2 regions of the Cytobacillus sp. FSL H8-0458 genome follow, and region 2 is predicted to be linked to the other one. Evidence: riboswitches for the same ligand, from Rfam matches in the RefSeq annotation. Region 2 holds a riboswitch; the other holds the start of a gene.

Region 1 (6,039 bases), 1.2 Mb from region 2:
GAAAACCGATAGAATTAACACACAGACTATGACAGTGAATGCTTTAATGCTTGGGTTAAATTCATGTAAGAGCAAGCTTTTCCCTCCCTGCAATGGAACCGATATTATTCCTTAGCTTTTCTATGTAAGGAACCTTTAGGGAAGCAACCTTCATAATCTCATCTTTCTTCCATAATGCATCAGGCAAACCGTCGTAGATCTTCTCTCCTTCTGAAAGAACAATTACTTTGTCCGCATAGGAATGAAGGATTTCCATGTCATGTGTGATCATCACCACTGAACCTCGGCTTTGGATCTTTGTTTCCAATAGCATCATAAGCTCCCCTGACGTCCTGGCATCCTGTCCAAATGTCGGCTCATCAAGGAGGAGCAGGTCCTGGTCATTCACAAGCATCGATGCCACACTTAGCCGCCGCTTTTGTCCCTGGCTTAAGGAAAAAGGATGCATGTCAGCACATTGGAGCAAGTCCACTTGAAGCAGAGCAGCCTGAACTGTTTTTTGAATATCGGCATCAGGAATCTGCTGTATTTTTAAACTGAAGGCAATTTCATCATAGACAGAATCTGCAATAAATTGGTGTTCGGGATTTTGAAAAACGTAACTTGATTTCTGTCTTAACTCCTGCTCCTTCCATTGGGAAAGGGGGCGGTCATAAAATAGAATTTTGCCTTTGGAAGGGGTATATAGGCCAGCCAGCAGTCTGGAAAGCGTTGTTTTTCCTGATCCGTTTGAACCGGCAATTACCACAAATTCGCCTTTTTTTACAGAAAAACTAATATTTTTTAGCAAGTCCTTACCAGCTTTATTAAAGGATAGATTCTCTGCTGATAGGATGATCTGCTCTTCAGGGGCTTGGTGTTTGTTTTTCCTGTTGTCTAAAATCTTAAGTGCACCAAAGGGATTTGCAAATCCGGCGATTAATTCCCGATCAGTCAACGGGAGTTTTTCCCCTTTGTAAATACCTGCTTTTTTTCCAGATAGGCCGGCTTTAACCGCGCTTGGCAGCCAGATGCCCTCAAGCAGAAGTTCTTCTGCATATTGATTAAAGCATTCTGCAGTGCTTCCATTAAATAAAATTTCGCCTTCCCTGTTTAAGACCACACAGCGGTCGGTCAAATCAATCCAATCATCCAGCTTGTGCTCAATTATTAGAAGGGAAAATGCCAGGTTCTCTTTAAGCTCTTTGATGATGCGAGTAAGTTCATAGCTTGAAGCCGGGTCCAGATTTGCTGTCGGTTCGTCCAAAATCAGGATATCCGGTTTTAATGATAAAACACATGCCAGTGCAAGCTTTTGCTTTTGGCCCCCGGAAAGGCTGTGGATTGGGGCATGTTTATATGGCAAAAGATGAACAAGCTCCAATGCTTCATCAATCTTACTCTCGATTTCTTCATGCGGCGTTTTCAAATTCTCAAGTCCAAATGCCAGCTCATCCTCGACTGTGGTCATGCAAAATTGGCTTTCAGGGTCCTGAAATACAATCCCAATGTGCTGATTAATTTCACCAGGGCCGAATTCCTCCAGTCTCCTTCCCTTGAATAAAATGCTCCCATCCAATTCGCCATCAACGGCCTCCGGATACAATTTATTTAAGCAGAAAGCTAGTGTGCTTTTTCCCGATCCGCTGGGGCCCAATAGTAGCACTGCTTCCCCTGGATAAAGGCTGAATTGCACATTTTTAAAGATAGGTTTCTCCACATCTTCATATCTGAAGGAAAGCTGTTCAGTTTTTAATATGTGCCGGTTATGCTGTAATGCCATTTTCCGATTTTCCCCTTTTCAGCTCTTTTCCAATAGGAAAGCTGTTTAATGCCCCAGTTTTTGCAAGGCTTTCGCTCAGCCATTTGCCCAGCAATCCAGCTAGTAAAGCACCGCTGATCAGCCTCACAAAAAACATAGCAGTTACATAACCGGGTGAGAGGGCCGCATAGCCGGAAATGAAGTAGCCCCAAATAAAGCTTGTAACAGAAGAGCCCATGCCGGCAGCAATTAACACCCATGTCCGGTAATTATTCCATTTCGCGGCCGCAAAAACAGCTTCCGCTCCAATCCCCTGAATCATGCCAGACAAAATCAGGCGGGGACCGACTGCATTGCCGATCATGACTTCAATCGCTGCAGCGATGGTTTCCGATAAGAAAGCTGCCCCGGGTTTTCTGATTATGTACGCTGCGAGAATTGAAACAATAAACCAAATGCCAAAAATAAGATCATAGCCAATTAAGCCGAACATTGCATATAGCACGTTGCCAAATTGCATGAATACCAGGTATACAACTGCAAACACGACAGCGAGTACAGACAAAACAATGACTTCACGAAGCTTCCACTTTTCAAGCATATTATTCAGTCTCCTTTTTGGATGGACTATTGGCAGACATATTCACCGTCATAACAATATGCGCAGAATTGCTTTTCTTACAGTTTTCAAAAGCATCCTCAAGTGTTTTAAAAACAGAGTGTGCATCCCCATCTAATCTTGAAGCATAATGCACCCCTTTAGTAAAAGTTCCCTGATTCTTTGCAAGCTCGACCTGGTCCATAATGACATTCATGTAATCAGGAATCCCCATCGGATAAAGGGCGAACTGGACCGCGACTTCCTGGCTGATCCCTGCTGCTGATTCTTCATTTGCCCGTTCCTCATTCTCAGCAAGATAAGCATCTCCTGCAGTATCACCGGGACATCCATTTGAAAAAGTGCCGTTAAATACTACATGGTCTCCATGCTTAACTGTTTCAAGATAAATAGCTTTGACCACATCGAAAACATGATTAGATCTGCCTCGCACACAGGTGCTCACATCATCTGTTTCCATCCATACCTTGCTCGTGTCCACTTCTTTTAGAGCTGATAAAATAACATCAGCAAACCTGTCAGTCATGGGGTAAATCGAAAACCTGCACCCTGTAATTTCACTTGTTCCGCATAGAAAATTTTCCTGCATTTTTTCATCCTCCTATTTAAGTTTTAATGAAAGGCTATTTTCGCAAAGTTGTTGCTTTTTGTATCTTATTTACTGAGTTGATTGGAGCGGAAGGTGCGAGATTCTCAAAAATGCATTCGCATTTTCTTCGTGCGGTGTTTTCCGAGGAAGCTTATTCAACCTCCTGCGGGAGTTGCGGGACAGGTGAGACCCCGCAGACGCGAAGCGTCGAGGAGGCTCACCGCCCGCCCCGCGGAAAGCGAGCAGCCTGGAGCGGAAATCAACGGACAACATTAATATGCCAAAAACAACAATTTATACGAAAAGAGCCTAATGAAAATAAAAAACTGCATTCCCATAAGGAAATGCAGTTGAATGTTATCAATACACTATAAATGATAGCCGTTCACCTGCACTTCCCCACGCTGGTATTATCCAGATCGGGTGATAAGAGTCAGAACGGATTGTTCTTCTCAGCCAAAAAGCTCCCCTAGTGCAAAACTTTGATATGCAGTTTTAATGACTCCATCTTAATACGGAGCAAACAAAATGTAAATGAATAATTTATCATTTTTTATATCAAATGATCGGAAAATCAGACAATAGCCGTCATTAAGCAGTAAGCTATGAAAATATTTCCGCATTGTCCATGTTATGTTCTAATCAAGTCCTTTCCTTCATAAAAGTGTAATAGGACAATTTTACACCGAGAATAGGGGGCAAATTGGATGATATACAGAATGCTTGCTTTAAACATAGACGGAACACTACTCCAATCAAATGGAAGACTTCATAAATCAACAAAAGAAGCGATAGAATATGTTCAGCAAAAGGGAATTTATGTAACACTTGTCACTTCCAGAAGCTTTCCATCCGCGAAAAAAGTGGCTAAAGCATTGAAAATCAATTCTTTGCTGGTCACACACAGGGGGGCATATATTGCAGCCTCCCAGGAAAAACCGATATTTGTAAAAAGGATTCAGGAAGATGAAACGTTTGAAATCGTGCGCCTGCTTGAAGGCTTTACCTGTCAAATCAGGCTGGTGCACGAAAAATATTCCCTTGCCAACAAAACGAAGCTCAATACCAATATGCTTGCTAAAACTGTTTTTACAACCGGCGATCCCATTTTTTTTTCCCAGCAATTTGTGGATTCATTAAGTGACACCATATTAGATGAGCCGGTCACACCGCCGAAAATTGAAGTGTACTTTGAAGATAAAGAAGACCTTGAGGATGCTAAGACAGCCATTTGGGGCATGTTTGAAAATGTAGAAGTCATTAAACTGAATGATCTGAGGATGGACATTGTTCCTTCAGGAGTTTCAAAGCTGAATGGTTTGCTTTATTTATGTGAACATCTTGGAATTTCCAGAAACCAAATGGTCGTCATAGGAGATTCTGAAGATGATCTGGAAATGATTGAAGCCGCCGGTCTGGGTGTGGCAATGGGCAATGCCCCGGCAGATGTAAAAAAGGCAGCAGACTGGCTGACACGATCTAATGACCAGAGCGGTGTAAGCTACATGGTTAAAGAACATTTCCGCAAACAGCATCCAATTGACTTCCTGAAGAAAATGAATCTGTTAAAATAAAATTGAATGAAAGAGAGTCGGTCAGGCAGATCGGCTCTCTTTTTTGATTTAGGGCAATGGATAAAGAGAAAGATAGAAAAAGAGTGAATTAAATAAAGCGATCCAAAGTATTCACTTCCCTGATATTGACCTTGTTTCCCCATTTCTGTACACTAAAAGGAGTTTGTCAACATCAATTATAAAGACTCTGCAGCTGCCATCAGTGAGATGAAACACCGGCAGATTATTATATTTTCTAAAAAAAGGTGATAGATTTGAACATTTCAATTTTAGGCATACAGGATGAACGATTCCATCGGCCGCTTCGGCTGATTGGGAACCTCTTTTTTGAAGAATGTGAAGTGGTGCTGGGTGAGAATTCTGCAGCAGATCTGACAATTTCTTTTCAGATTGAGCGAGGACAACACATTAAAGCTGCTGCAGAGCTTACTGATAAAGACAGCAGACATCTTACAGCCAATTTTGAAAAAAATTTCGTTCCGGCTGAGTCAGAAAAAGAGAATTTTAAACAAGTGAAGAATGCTGTATCACATGTATATCTGACTGTTTTGCAGGAATGGACGGGCATTACCCAGAAGTGGGGAATTCTAACGGGGGTACGTCCTACAAAATTGCTTCACCGTGCCATGCAGAATCAGACACCTCTCCAGGAAGCTCATCAGCAGCTGAAGGAGGAGTACTTGATTACAGATGAAAAAATCCAGCTTATGCAGAATATTGTAGACCGGCAGCTTGCTGTTGTGCCAGATCTTTATGACTTGAAAAATGAGGTAAGCATATATATTGGCATTCCTTTCTGCCCGACAAAGTGCGCGTATTGTACTTTTCCCGCATATGCAATTAATGGCAGGCAGGGTTCTGTTAACTCATTTCTTGGCGGCCTTCATTTTGAAATGCGCAAAATTGGTAATTGGCTGAAAGAAAATAATGTAAAAATCACTACTGTCTATTATGGTGGAGGGACTCCGACAAGCATTACGGCAGAAGAGATGGATATGCTTTATGAGGAAATGTATGAATCTTTTCCAGATGTAGAAAACATTAGAGAGGTCACTGTGGAAGCAGGCCGTCCTGATACGATCACACCTGAAAAGCTTGAAGTGCTGAAAAAATGGAATATTGATCGTATCAGCATCAATCCTCAGTCCTATATTCAGGAGACCTTGAAAGCAATAGGCCGTCACCATACAGTAGAAGAAACCGTGGATAAATTCCATTTGGCCCGTAATATGGGGATGAACAACATCAATATGGATTTGATCATTGGACTGCCTGGAGAAGGAGTGCGGGAATTTGCGCATACTCTGGATGAAACAGAGAAATTAATGCCGGAATCCCTTACAGTTCATACTTTATCTTTTAAACGAGCTTCGGAAATGACAAAGAACAAGCAAAAATATAAAGTTGCTGACCGGGAAGAAATTGAAAAAATGATGGATATGGCTGAGGATTGGACAAAAGAGCATAACTACTATCCTTATTATCTTTACCGTCAGAAAAATATTCTCGGCAATCT
Region 2 (6,039 bases):
GTTTTGGGCCGTTACGGCAGTTAACGCTGACATGCCGAATACACCAAGTTCCTGAAAGGTTTTTAAATCTGCCTGAATACCCGCACCGCCGCCGCTGTCTGATCCTGCTATGGTTAATGCTTTGTTCACCTTCATATTTATTCCCCTCCTATCTGACTAAAAGAGCCGCGCAATTCAACATCTGCACCTGAAATAGTATATAAGCTATTTAAGAACTCAATTTGGAAAGTGCCCGGACCTCTGCCATCCGTTTTTTCTGCAGCCATTTCGGCTGCAGAGCCATACACGATCAAGGAAGCAGCTGCCGCTTTTACTGGATCCTTTTCAACAGCTGCGAAAGCTCCAATGACAGAAGTCAAAAGACATCCGGCACCTGTTACTTTCGTTAACAGTGGATGGCCATTGTTGATCATAAGAGTTGAATGTCCATCTGAAACGATGTCTTGTTTCCCTGTAATGACGGTGACTGCACCAAGTTTATTTGCTGCCGACTTTGCGAGCTCAGAAGTGTTTCCCTCTGCTTCTCCGGCATCAACGCCCTTAATATTCCACTGCTGTCCTGCTGCATTGGCAATTTCTGCAGCATTGCCTCTTATGATGTTAATATCTAATTCTTTCATTATTCTATTGGCTGTTTCTGTGCGATAAGCTGTCGCGCCGGCACCAACCGGGTCAAAAACTACCGGCACCCCATGCTGATTGGCTGATTTTCCTGCGATAAGCATGCTTTTCACTTCTTTTTCAGTCAGTGTTCCCATATTGAGAACCAGCGCCCCGGCGATTTTAGCCATATCAGCCGCCTCTTCATGCGCGTATGCCATTACAGGTGATGCCCCAATTGCCAGCAGGCCATTGGCAGTAAAATTGGTTACCACCACATTTGTAATATTATGTACAAGAGGGTTTGACTCTCTTACTTTATCTAATAGACTGCTAATCTCCTGAATGTTCATCTAAAATCCTCCTTTAATTCATCACTAGTCCGCCATCCACAACCAAATTCTGTCCTGTAACTGCCCTTGCCCAGGGAGAAGCGAAGAAGACTATCGCATCTGCCACTTCTGCAGGTTCTGTGACTTTTCTTAATGGAGTCGAGTTTTCGATAATTTCAAAGACTTCCTTAGAGGTCGAAGCACTGGCGTCTGTCGTTTTTAACAAACCGCCCGATACCATATTTGCAGTAATTCCATATTGGCCCAGCTCATTCGCCATATTTCTGGTGAAGCCTAATAAAGCAGCTTTGCTGGTCGTATAGTCATGATAGGGTACAACTGGATGCTGGAATAGGTTGGTGCCGACCGAGATTATCCTGCCAAACTCCTGTTTTTTCATATCTTCAATACCTGCCTGAACTGTGTTCAATGCTCCCAGAATTGCACCTTCCAGCTGATTTTTGTAATCATCCCATTTAATTGTTTCTGCATCTTTTTTTGAAACAGGGTCAAATTGAAAATTCACCAGTGCATTATTGACTATGGTTGTAATGGGTGCTCCAAAGTGTTCCTTCGTCTTTTTAAACATGGATTTCACTTGAACTCTGTCCCGAACATCAGCACGAATGGCAATGGCTGTTTCGCCAATTTCCTTCTGCAAAGCATGGGCTTTTTCCTCGCTATGGAAATAGTTAATGACAATTCTCGCCCCTTCTCTCGAGAATGCTTTTGCTGTTTCTTTGCCCAACCCTCTGCTGCTGCCTGTAATAATGACAATCTGATCGTTAAGATTCATAGAAAATCCTCCTTATTGATAGCCAATTCATTTGTTTTGAGAACAAAATAAAAACCAGATCCGAAATTGGACCTGGCTGAATAATCTATAGAGAATCATGCTTGTTCTCCGAAATTACTACTTTCCTACGCTGGTATGATCCAGATCAGGTCCCAAGGGTAAAAAACAGTCCGGTTTCTTTCTCAGCCCGCGAGCATCGGGCACCCCTAGCAGTAAAACTATTAAGTTGACTATTTTCATCTTAGCCTGAAACGTGAAATCTGTAAAGTCTTGCAATTCTGCCTGTTCCTCTTTAATGTGTAAGGAGAAATACATAACTTGGAGGGTTTAAATATGGCTGAACACCATTTTCATTTAAAAGCTCACTGGCCTGGCCTTCGCAATGATGTGGGAGAAATTGAAACAGGTGGGCTGAAAACAAAGGTATCAATACCGCCCGAAATGGATGGTCCTGGAATTGGAACCAATCCGGATGAAATGCTGCTGGGGGCGGCGGCCACTTGTTATATTATTACCCTGGCAGCCATGATGGAACGCAGCCGGCTTGAGAAAGATGACCTAACGATGGAATCAGTCGGTGTTGTGGATGTGACCAAAGGTGTGATTACCTACAGGAAAATCATTCATCGCCCGGTTATCGTGCTGAAGGCAGATGCCGATGAAAAGGACCATGCACTTGCGCGAAAGCTGGCCCAAAAAGCAGAAGCATCCTGCATGATCTCAAGGGCAATTAAAGGGAATGTGAAAGTCGAGTTGCAGGAAACCGTACTTAGATCAAAGTAGTGAATCAAAAAACCGGCTTAATAGCCGGTTTTTGTTCACTAAAATGCCCATTTTCTGATTGCCTGTGCAACACCGGCTTCATTATTGGTTCCCGTCACTGCATCGGCTGTTTCTTTCACGATTTCCTGGGCATTTCCCATCGCTACTCCCCAGCCTGATTCCTCAATCATGGCAATATCGTTCAAGCTGTCACCCATGGCCATTACATTTTCCATGGAAATGCCCAGAAGCTCTGTTACCTTCTGGATCCCTTTGGCTTTGTTGATGCCCAGAGCATTGACTTCAATATTGGTTAAGCTTGAGTTAGTAATTTCCAGATCGCCTTTTGTCTGCAGTTCCTTATGAATCAGTTCCCTGATGTTATCATCTGAAATATCAAATCCAAATTTGAGCCATTCATGTTCATGGATATTTTCCGGCATTTCGTTGTTCCAGACCTGTTCGCAGCTGGTGGCCCAGAAATTGGTCTTATGTGACTGTGATAAGTTCCACATCCATTCCATAACTTTGGAATCAACGGGAGCTCTTGAGATTGATTCTCCGTCCGGTCCAAATATTTCACTGCCATTAACCGTGATTAAGTAGGAGTTTAATTCCAGGGAATCGGCATGATCGCCTGCTGTAAGCCTTGATCTTCCGGTGCTCAAGATGACTTCAATTCCTTTCTCCTTTGCCTCTTTTATGGCTGCACGGTTCTCTTCAGGAATTTCCCCTTTGGAATTTAATAAAGTTCCATCCATATCGAGAGCAATTAACTTGATCTGCGGTGGAATTTTTGATTCTGTCATGATCCTCTCCCTTTCTTCTATTAACACAATAAAGCCATTATATAGGTAACCCGGCTATCCTTCAAAGACGGTGCTTTTCAGGTGAATATTTTTTTAAAAAATGGCAATACCTGTATGTATTAAATATTAAAGGTGATGTCCTATGTATCTGATACTTGTTATTGTTGTATGGATTTTGTTTGCTTACCGCTTTATTGACTGGTCGCAGTGGAGAAAACAATATCCGACTGTTTTATTTTTTATAGCGATTAATCTTACCTACAACATGCTCTATTTTAATCATACTCTGTGGGCTTTTAGAGGCATTACGGCAGAATGGCTTAATCATTCCATAATTAACTTAGCTTTCACTTATTTTATTACTCCTATGGCTCTGATCATATATCTGCAGCGTTATCCTGAGAATAAAAAACATGGATACATTTACTCTGCTGTATGGATTGGCTTTTTTACGATTATTCAATCTCTGTTTGCCCATAAAGGGATGTATGTGTACGATAACGGCTGGAATGGCTGGCATAATATTTGGCTGAATATCGCTTTGTTTGCAGTATTAAAAGTCCACTACAGAAAACCTGTAATAGCCATGCTCATTTCTCTGCCTGCTGCGGTCATTTTCTACTTATTATTTCCCGTTCCATTGGACAGCCTAAAATAAATGCAAACATGAAGTGAGGTGTAATGGAATGATCATTCAGAACGATTTGTCTGTGTTCTTATTTTTGCTCCTTCTGTTCTTAACCTATGCATTGATGTGGTACTATTTAATTAGGAAAAAAGTGAATAAATAATCCAGGCGCAGACCAAATGGTTTGCGCTTTTTATGTATAATCTTAATAAATGCCAAAAAAATGAAGCGATTTTCCAGTATCTGTCGTCTAACTGTCAGTCAAATAAAGGGCAGCCAAAATTGGCAGCCTGGCATTTAAGCAAGGAGGCAGATATGTGAGCATTGATGAGTATGTAAGACGGTCAATTGATGATCAAGTGGACCGTGCCCTCGTTCTGGAAATGATCATGGATGAGTATGGAACCGTTCTGAAAAGATTAATATACAGCTATGTGAAAGACTGGAATGCTGCCAGCGATTTAACACAGGACACCTTTATTACGGTGTATGAAAAGCTTGAACATTTTCAGCAAAGATCTTCCTTTAAAACTTGGATTTTCACAATCGCTATTAATAAAAGCAAGGACTACCTTAAAAGCTGGCATTATCGCAATTTGATCATGAATGAAAAGATTTTTCTTCTAAAAAAGGATAGAGGAAAAGATCCTGAAGCAGCATTTCTGGAACAGGATGAACATCATGAATTGTTAAAAACGATAGAATCACTGACAGTAAAATACCGCGAAGTTTTTCTGCTCCATTATTATCAGGATTTTAGTCTGGCTGAAATAAGTGAGGCTCTTACTATACCCATCTCAACCGTAAAAACACGGCTGTACAGAGGACAGGAAAAAGTCAGGAAAATTTTATCCGCTTCAGAAAGAGGTGAACAGCATGGCTGATCTTAATCATGAAGTAAAGAAAGCAGTGAATGCCGCATGGACGAAAGATTCTGTTTTCACTGATGAGGAAAAACAAAGAGTCATAAACCGGATTGGCACTTCTGCTCTTAAAGGCCGAAAAAAAGACTATGTTCCAAAACTTCTTTCTGCTGCAGCAGCTGCCGGGTTTGTCCTATTAATTGCCGGGATTGCCGGAAATCAGACATATGTCTTTACAAAGCAAAATGGACAGGAGATTGCCGTGGCAGATAGAGATTTTTATCCTGGTCTTGCAGACGGTGCTATGCTGAACAACTGGAAATTGAATGGTTTTGAGAAGGATTCACATGGCAGCTTATCCGCAGTTTTTACAGGCAAAGCAGAAGTCTCAGGCACTCTGTATTTTCAGGAAGACAGTGTATACTTTCAGCCTGATCATGATTCCTTAAAGTTACTGCCGCTTATGGATGGCAAAAACGTAAAAATAGCTTTTAATGAGGCCGATCAGGAGAAACTGAAAAAGGTATTTGGCGTAAAAATGCCAATTAAAGAGGAAGATGTTTCATTAATTATAGGCGGGTATCGTGCTGCAGAAGGCACTGTCCATCAGGCTGAAGCTGTTGAAGTGGTTATGCCTAAAGAACCGCAAAAGCAAACTCTTCCATTCCAGCTGGCCCTTAACAATGATAAGAAGCTGGTCCTTCCAGAGCCATTAAACCATGTGTATAAAGAATTTTCTTTAAGAGGGACAGATGAGATCCTAAGGGGCTTAAGACCGGCAGAAGTATTCCAGCTATACCTGTTTGCAGAGGAAGTTGAAGATTTTTATACTCAATATGCTTTGTTTAACCATGATCCGGATATCGAAAAACCGTTTCCTGATTTGAATGATTACCTCAATGCGATAAGCGGGTCAGCATCTATACCAGAAGAACAGACATTATTGCATCGAGTGAAGAACGCCAGTCTGGAAGAAGTCATTATCGATGACTCTTCAGCTTATATTTCCATATCTGAAGAAGATGGGTTTGGCTTCGGCCTTAGCAAAAACAGCGAAGGAATATGGAAAGTAGACTGGATGCCAATTCAGTAAATGGGCGGAGCTTGTGCCTATAATGGTGCAGGCTCTTTACTTTTATCTGAATTGGTTTCCAAAAAACACAATAATCGCCAGGACCGATGAAAGAAAAAGCGTGAGGATAATGGAAAATAAGACATGAAATCCCGCCTGCCAGTTTTGGACTTTCTT

What was found. Region 2 has a riboswitch for thiamine pyrophosphate ahead of NYE23_RS08805 (3-oxoacyl-ACP reductase). Riboswitches for the same ligand answer to the same signal wherever they lie in the genome.
Region 1: another riboswitch for thiamine pyrophosphate. It lies ahead of NYE23_RS14470 (YkoF family thiamine/hydroxymethylpyrimidine-binding protein); the one in region 2 lies ahead of NYE23_RS08805 (3-oxoacyl-ACP reductase).

The regions. Positions count from the first base shown of each region.
Region 1 is NZ_JBBOBR010000001.1:2,965,866-2,971,904, reverse strand. Features, by position in the region: gene NYE23_RS14485 (energy-coupling factor transporter transmembrane component T family protein) at 1-75, opposite strand, end outside; gene NYE23_RS14480 (ABC transporter ATP-binding protein) at 62-1,762, opposite strand; gene NYE23_RS14475 (ECF transporter S component) at 1,746-2,342, opposite strand; gene NYE23_RS14470 (YkoF family thiamine/hydroxymethylpyrimidine-binding protein) at 2,344-2,949, opposite strand; TPP riboswitch at 3,329-3,430, opposite strand; gene NYE23_RS14465 (Cof-type HAD-IIB family hydrolase) at 3,657-4,523, shown strand; gene NYE23_RS14460 (coproporphyrinogen III oxidase) at 4,778-6,039, shown strand, end outside.
Region 2 is NZ_JBBOBR010000001.1:1,815,817-1,821,855, reverse strand. Features, by position in the region: gene thiD (bifunctional hydroxymethylpyrimidine kinase/phosphomethylpyrimidine kinase) at 1-135, opposite strand, end outside; gene thiM (hydroxyethylthiazole kinase) at 138-953, opposite strand; gene NYE23_RS08805 (3-oxoacyl-ACP reductase) at 967-1,728, opposite strand; TPP riboswitch at 1,834-1,946, opposite strand; gene NYE23_RS08800 (OsmC family protein) at 2,062-2,511, shown strand; gene NYE23_RS08795 (Cof-type HAD-IIB family hydrolase) at 2,550-3,299, opposite strand; gene NYE23_RS08790 (CBO0543 family protein) at 3,442-3,957, shown strand; gene NYE23_RS08785 (sigma-70 family RNA polymerase sigma factor) at 4,245-4,811, shown strand; gene NYE23_RS08780 (hypothetical protein) at 4,804-5,883, shown strand; gene NYE23_RS08775 (hypothetical protein) at 5,926-6,039, opposite strand, start outside.